One region of the Streptomyces sp. NPDC002309 genome, then DNA from elsewhere that is predicted to be linked to it. Evidence: riboswitches for the same ligand, from Rfam matches in the RefSeq annotation. Region 1 holds a riboswitch; each other region holds the start of a gene.

The links. Region 1 has a riboswitch for cobalamin ahead of ACWCPM_RS18865 (energy-coupling factor ABC transporter permease). Riboswitches for the same ligand answer to the same signal wherever they lie in the genome.
Region 2: another riboswitch for cobalamin. It lies ahead of ACWCPM_RS23450 (ribonucleoside-diphosphate reductase subunit alpha); the one in region 1 lies ahead of ACWCPM_RS18865 (energy-coupling factor ABC transporter permease).
Region 3: another riboswitch for cobalamin. It lies ahead of metE (5-methyltetrahydropteroyltriglutamate--homocysteine S-methyltransferase); the one in region 1 lies ahead of ACWCPM_RS18865 (energy-coupling factor ABC transporter permease).

The regions. Positions count from the first base shown of each region.
Region 1 covers NZ_JBSFCI010000021.1:35,063-37,254, forward strand. The annotation lists gene ACWCPM_RS18860 (energy-coupling factor ABC transporter substrate-binding protein) at 1-372, opposite strand, end outside; gene ACWCPM_RS18865 (energy-coupling factor ABC transporter permease) at 369-1,076, opposite strand; cobalamin riboswitch at 1,111-1,294, opposite strand; gene ACWCPM_RS18870 (tetratricopeptide repeat protein) at 1,588-2,192, shown strand, end outside.
Region 2 covers NZ_JBSFCI010000028.1:62,857-65,048, reverse strand. The annotation lists gene ACWCPM_RS23450 (ribonucleoside-diphosphate reductase subunit alpha) at 1-1,184, opposite strand, end outside; cobalamin riboswitch at 1,309-1,485, opposite strand; gene ACWCPM_RS23445 (GNAT family N-acetyltransferase) at 1,502-2,008, opposite strand.
Region 3 covers NZ_JBSFCI010000027.1:109,304-111,495, reverse strand. The annotation lists gene metE (5-methyltetrahydropteroyltriglutamate--homocysteine S-methyltransferase) at 1-1,226, opposite strand, end outside; cobalamin riboswitch at 1,397-1,618, opposite strand; gene ACWCPM_RS23105 (ATP-binding cassette domain-containing protein) at 1,774-2,192, shown strand, end outside.

The sequences.
Region 1 (2,192 bases):
GGGTCCTGGCACCAGCCCCCCGCCCCGCCGCTCCTCGGCCCGGCCGGGCCCGCCGCCCCGCTGCTCCATGGTCCGGGCCTCACCCTGACGACGGCCGCGGCGCACCCCGAAGTAGTACGCGAGCACGCCCGCGCCGACCGCGGCCTGGAGGGCGAACAGCCCCGACTCGATCTCACCGGACGGCGGCTCGTACAGCGGCGAGAACCAGGGCTCGTAGTCCGGGGCCAGCTCGGTGATCGCCGTCTCCGCCTCGGCGTCGGCGCCGGTGAACGGCTCCTCCTTGTGGTCCCCGAGCCCGAACAGCAACGGCAGTACCGCGAGCGCGGCGACGGCGAGCACCAGCAGGAGGTTGATCCTCGTGTTGCGTTTCATCGGGCCACCGCCTCGCTGTCGTTCCTCTCGCTGCCCGCCTTCTTGGTGAGCAGCACGCCCAGCCGGGTCAGTTCACCCTTGCTGGACTGCACGAGCAGCCGCATCACCAGCACCGTGAGCAGTCCCTCGCTCACCGCGAGGGGGATCTGCGTGACCGCGAAGATGGAGCCGAACTTGCCGAGCGCGCCCAGGATTCCGCTGCCCGGGTCGGGGAAGGCGAGCGCCAGCTGGACGCTGGTGACGCAGTACGTGGACAGGTCGGCGACGAACGCCCCGAAGAACACGGCGACCATCAGCGGCACGTCGTACCGCCGCAGCAGCCGGTAGACGCCGTAGCCGGCCCAGGGTCCGACGATCGCCATCGAGAAGACGTTGGCGCCCAGCGTGGTCAGCCCGCCGTGCGCGAGCAGCAGCGCCTGGAACAGCAGGGTGATGGTGCCCAGCACCGCCATGACCGGCGGCCGGAACAGGATGGCCCCCAGTCCGGTACCGGTGGGATGTGAGCAACTTCCGGTCACGGACGGCAGTTTCAGCGCCGACAGGACGAAGGTGAAGGCGCCCGAGGCGCCGAGGAGCAGCGTGCTCTCGGGATGTTCCCTGACCTCACGGGTGAGGGAGCGGACTCCGTGGACGACGAACGGCGCGGACGCGGCACCCCAGGCGATCGCGTGCGCCGGAGGAAGAAAACCCTCGGCTATGTGCATGGCTTCAGCAGACCCTCTCCAGCACCTCGTGGATGGTGTTCGAACTGCCTCGGCCGGTCTCCTGGCTGACGGGTGACACCGCCCGTGCTCCGCCTTCCCGGGTCACGAGGACCCAGTGGCTGCCCCTGAGGGCCGGAGCCGGACTTCCCGATCACAGTGGCGAGGGCCGCACCGGTTTCGCACCGGATTTCCCGTTCACCAAGGCGTGGTGACAGTAGTGCGCCCCCAGGGGTGGTGACAAGCGTGTCGTGGGGGGCGCGAAGACGCTGGTCACGCGGCGCGACGGGGCGCCGTGCCCGCCGTCGCCCCTGGCCGGCGGCGCGTCCGGGACCCCTCCCCGACAGTGCCCCGTATACAACGGTGTGCCGGACCGCTGGACAGCAACGACAAAGCCACATAAGTGAGTTGAGAGAGACCGTACGGCAACAGGGGGCGCACGCCGGTCAGAGGGCGCGCTGCCCGCTGCACCGACGGCCGTGTCGAGGACCGTTCACGCCAGGGGGAGAGCACCATGGACGAACCGACCTACACCATGCCCTTCGCCCCGCCGCCCGAGCCGCCCCGGCCGCCGCGCACCCGGGAGCACGACCCGCTGGCCGCGGCCCTCGGCAACGCCTCCCTGCTCGGCGTCGGCTACTGGCTCCTCGGACGGCGCGGGCTCGCCGTACTCGCGCTCCTGGGCACGGTCGTCCTCGGCTCCCTGCTCGCCTCGACCGCCGCGTGGGGGTACGAGGCCGCCGCGGTGGCCTGGTGGGTCGCGGTCGTCGCCCACGGCTGGTTCCTGGCGAGCCGCGGCATCCCGCGCGTCGCCTCCCGCCGGCAGCGCCTGATCGCGCTCTGCGTCACCGTGCCGGTGCTGCTGGCGGTGGGGCTGCTGCGCCACGACGCCCTGCGCATCGGGCAGGACGTCACCGAGGCCCGGGACAAGGGCGACTGCGCCGGGGTGTTCCGCGCCCAGGACGAGGTGTGGGCCGGGCATCGCGTGGCCGGCGCCCCGGTCAGCGCCAGGGGCGACCGGGTGGCCGAGGACTGCCGCGACCTCGATACGGCCGGGACGCTGCTGGCCGACGGCCTGGACGACGACACCGACGCACTGGAACAGGGCTTCGGCATCCT
Region 2 (2,192 bases), on a different contig from region 1:
TACAGCTCACGGGCCGGCATGGTCTTCTTCGCCAGGCCCTTCTCCTCGGCCCGGCGGTAGGCGGCGTCGAACCCGTCGCCCCACAGGTCCACCAGCTCGGGCACGTCCGAGGGGGAGAACAGCGACCACGGGGCGTCCGCGTTCACCCGGCGCATGAACTCGTCCGGGACCCAGTGCGCCAGGTTGAGGTTGTGCGTACGGCGGGCGTCCTCACCGGTGTTGTCGCGCAGCTCCAGGAACTCCTCGATGTCGGAGTGCCAGGTCTCCAGGTAGACGGCGGCCGCGCCCTTGCGCCGGCCGCCCTGGTTCACGGCGGCCACCGAGGCGTCCAGGGTCTTCAGGAACGGGACGATGCCGTTGGAGTGGCCGTTGGTGCCGCGGATCAGGGAACCGCGCGAGCGGATCCGGGAGTACGACAGGCCGATGCCGCCGGCGTGCTTCGACAGCCGGGCGACCTGGTGGTAGCGCTCGTAGAGGGAGTCCAGCTCGTCCTTGGGGGAGTCGAGGAGGTAGCAGGACGACATCTGGGGGTGCCGGGTGCCGGAGTTGAAGAGGGTGGGGGAGGAGGGGAGGTAGTCGAGGCGGCTCATGAGCCCGTAGAGCGCGGCGACTTCGTTCACCGCGCGCGGGGTGTCGTCCTCGGCGAGACCCGCGGCGACACGCAGCATGAAGTGCTGGGGCGTCTCGACGACCTTGCGGGTGATCGGGTGCCGCAGCAGGTAGCGGCTGTACAGGGTGCGCAGACCGAAGTAGCCGAAGCGGTCGTCGGCGTCCCGGTCGATCAGGGCGTCCAGTCCGTCGGCGTGCAGCCGCACGAACGCGGCCGTGCGGTCGGCGATGAGCCCTTCCCGGTGGCCCACGGCGACGGACTCCGTGAAGGACGTGACGCCCTGGGAGGCGGCCTCGGCGGCGATGGAGACCGTCAGCAGGCGCGCGGCGAGCCGGGAGTAGGCGGGGTCCTCGGAGATCAGGCCGGCGGCGGCCTCCGTGGCCAGCTCACGCAGTTCGCTCTCGTCCGCCCGGGCCGAGCGGCCGCGCAGCGCGGCGGCGGCGACCCGGCCGGGGTCGGCGTCGGGGAGGTCGGCGGTCAGCTCGGTCAGGGTCCGCAGCAACGCGGTTCCGGGACCGTCGGCTTTCCCATCCACCGTTGTCGCTGCGGCCGGTTCGGCTGGCGCGATGGTCACGTGGGGCTCTCCCTCGCTCGGCACAGGGACCTCGCGGAGGGCAGGGGGGAACACACGAGCGCACGGGGCGTCGCGTCCACCGGCCCATTCCACGAGACCCGGACGTCAGGGCACCCGGGCCGGACGGCCGGGCGCGCTGTCGGCAGGTCCTCGGACTGAACAGGCGTGCGCACCCGATTCCGGGCAGATACACGCAAGTACACCGTTGCGGGACAGTTCCGGATTCGCACCGGATTCCCCTGCGTCGACAACGAGCATGAGCATACATCTAGTGCCGGGTGCCGAAGGCGCCCCCATATGTTGTGTCGCGGATGACTTCAGAGCGTCAACTTGTAGGTGAGGAGCGTGATGTCGTCGAGGTGCGGGACGGGGTTCCAGTCGCGCTCGGGGGTGCGGGTGAAGCCCAGCCGCTCGTAGACGCGGTGGGCCGCGCGCATGGTCCGCTGGGTCGACAGGACGACCCCGGTGCAGCCCTCGACGGCGCGGGCGCGATCGAGACAGGCGCGCACGAGCGCCTCGCCGACGCCTCGGCCGCGGGCCTCGCGGGCGACGGCGAGCATCCGGATCTCGGCCTCCCCGGGAGCGGCGATGTCGGCCATCGGGCCGCCGGACGGGACGAAGGTCACTCCGCCCAGGACCTGTCGCTGTTCGACGGCCACGAGCACCTGCGCGACGGCGGCGCGCGCCGCGACGCCTCTGAGCGTGCCGAGGTACTCGTCGCTCTCGCCGAAGTCGAGCAGGCCGTCCTGGAGGTAGGCCTGGGCGGTGATCTCGCCGAGGTCGGTGTACTCGGCGGGGTGCGCGGGGCGGATGACGATGTCCATGAGGGCAGTGTGCATCAGGCGGTGAGTACGACAGCGGGCCGCCGGGGTGCTGTGGCCTCGGTGGCCCGGTGTGTGCGGTGGCGGGTCGCCGGGGTGCTGTGGGCCGGGTGGCTCGGTGGCCCGGTGTGTGTGGTGGCGGGTCGCCGGGGGTGCTGTGGCCTCGGCGGCCCGGTGTGTACGACAG
Region 3 (2,192 bases), on a different contig from region 1:
GCGCGGACGGCCGGGTCGTGGGTGATGGGCGAGCCCGCGCGGGAGGCGAGGTCGGCGCGGTTGGCGGCCAGTTCGGCGGTGATCGTGTCGGTGCCCTGGGCGAGGCCCTTGGCGAGCGTGACGATCTCGGCGGTCTTCTGCTTCGCGAACGCGAGCCAGCGCAGGATCTGCGGCTCGATGTCCCGCTCGGCCGCGGAGTCCAGCGGCACGTGCAGCAGGGAACAGGAGGCGGCGACGTCCACCCGGTCCGCCAGGCCCAGCAGGGTCCCGAGCGTGGACAGCGACCTCTGCAGGTCGTTGATCCAGATGTTGCGGCCGTCGACGACACCGGCGACCAGACGCTTGCCGGGCAGTCCGCCGACGGCGGCGAGCGCGTCCAGGTTGGCCGCGGCGGCCCCGGTGAAGTCCAGGGCGAGCCCCTCGACGGGCGCCTTGGCCAGCACCGGCAGCGCGTCGCCGAGCCGGTCGAAGTAGGAGGCGACGAGCAGCCTGGGCCGGTCGGTGAGGGCGCCGAGGTCGCGATAGGCGCGGGCGGCGGCGTTCAGTTCGGCCGGGGTGCGGTCCTGGACGAGGGCGGGCTCGTCCAGCTGGACCCACTCGGCGCCGGCCGCGCGCAGGTCGGCGAGGACCTCGGCGTACACGGGAAGCAGCCGGTCCAGGAGCGTGAGCGGTGCGAAGTCCGCCGGGACGCCGGGGGCGGGCTTGGCGAGCAGCAGGTAGGTGACGGGGCCGACCAGGACGGGACGGGCGGTGAGGCCCTCGGCGAGGGCTTCCTCCAGCTCGGCGACCTGCTTGGCGGGGTCCGCCGTGAAGACGGTGTCCGGGCCCAGTTCGGGCACCAGATAGTGGTAGTTGGTGTCGAACCACTTGGTCATCTCCAGCGGCGCCACGTCCTGGGTGCCGCGGGCCATGGCGAAGTACCCGTCCGTCGCGTCGGCGGCGACGGCCGCGCGGTGCCGTTCGGGGATCGCGCCGACCATGACGGTGGTGTCGAGGACGTGGTCGTAGGAGGAGAAGTCGCCGGTGGGCACCTCGTGGATGCCGGCGTCGGCGAGCTGCTGCCGGTTGCTCCGGCGGAGTTCGGCGGCGGTGGCGTGGAGGGCGTCGGCGGTGACGCGGCCCTTCCAGTAGCCCTCGACTGCCTTTTTCAGCTCCCGGTTCTGACCCTGGCGGGGGTAGCCGTACACGGTGGCCTGTGCCGCCGCGGCCGCGGACTTCGCTGTCACGGAGATCTCCTTCGCGAGATGAATCCCTGAGATCCCGGGGACGGGACGAGAGCGCGAAGGGTGTGGCGACCCGGACGGCAACGACCTCGTGCGGCAAAAGCACGGCGGTTCCGTCCGTTGTGTACGCCGACCCGCCCTCGAGGTCACCGGGATGTCCGCGCACGGAACGGTCCGCACACGGGCAGTCGGCAGGTCTTCGGACTCGCGGGCACGTCCTCCTCGCCGGAGGACACCTACTGGCCGTCGCTTCCCGGGCCCGGTACGTCGGACCCAGTGCGTATGACGGCGGTCGTTCCCGCTCACCGCTGCGGGGCAGTCCCGGATTCCCACCGGGTTCCCTCTTACGACACCCCGCCTGGCGGACGGGGCGAACCAGCTGCGCGACCACCCTACGCGCCGTCGCCGGGGAGCGGAGGCAAGGTCCGGCATGCGGATGGTGAACCCGGACACGACGTCGACCGCTCACACGCCGGTGGCGACGCGATCGGTGACGCCGGGAACCATCCGCACCCTCCTCCCGACTCGTGTGGAGGAGCGAGGAGGCGGCATGGAAGCACTGGACGTCGTGATGCGCGACGTCGACTGCAGGCACGGCCGTGTGGAGGCCGTCCGCGGTGTCGACCTCGACGTCGCGGCCGGCCGGCGGGTGGCGCTGACCGGTACCAACGGTTCGGGCAAGACCACGCTGCTGCGGGCCGTGCTCGGCCTGCACCGCCGGACGGGCGGCCGGATCCTGGTGGGCGGCCGGGACACCCGCGGCGCCACCGAGTGGGCGTGGCGGCGCCGGGTGTGCGCGTGGATACCCCAGAAGCCGGCGGTCGGCCGGTTCCCGCTGCCGGCGCGGGAGTTGCTGGCCGGCAGCGGTGCGCGGGCCGAGGCTGTCGAGGCGGCGGCGAAGCTGGGCGTCGGGCACCTCGTCGGCCGGCCGCTGCACACCCTGTCGGGCGGCCAGTTGCAGCGCATGTA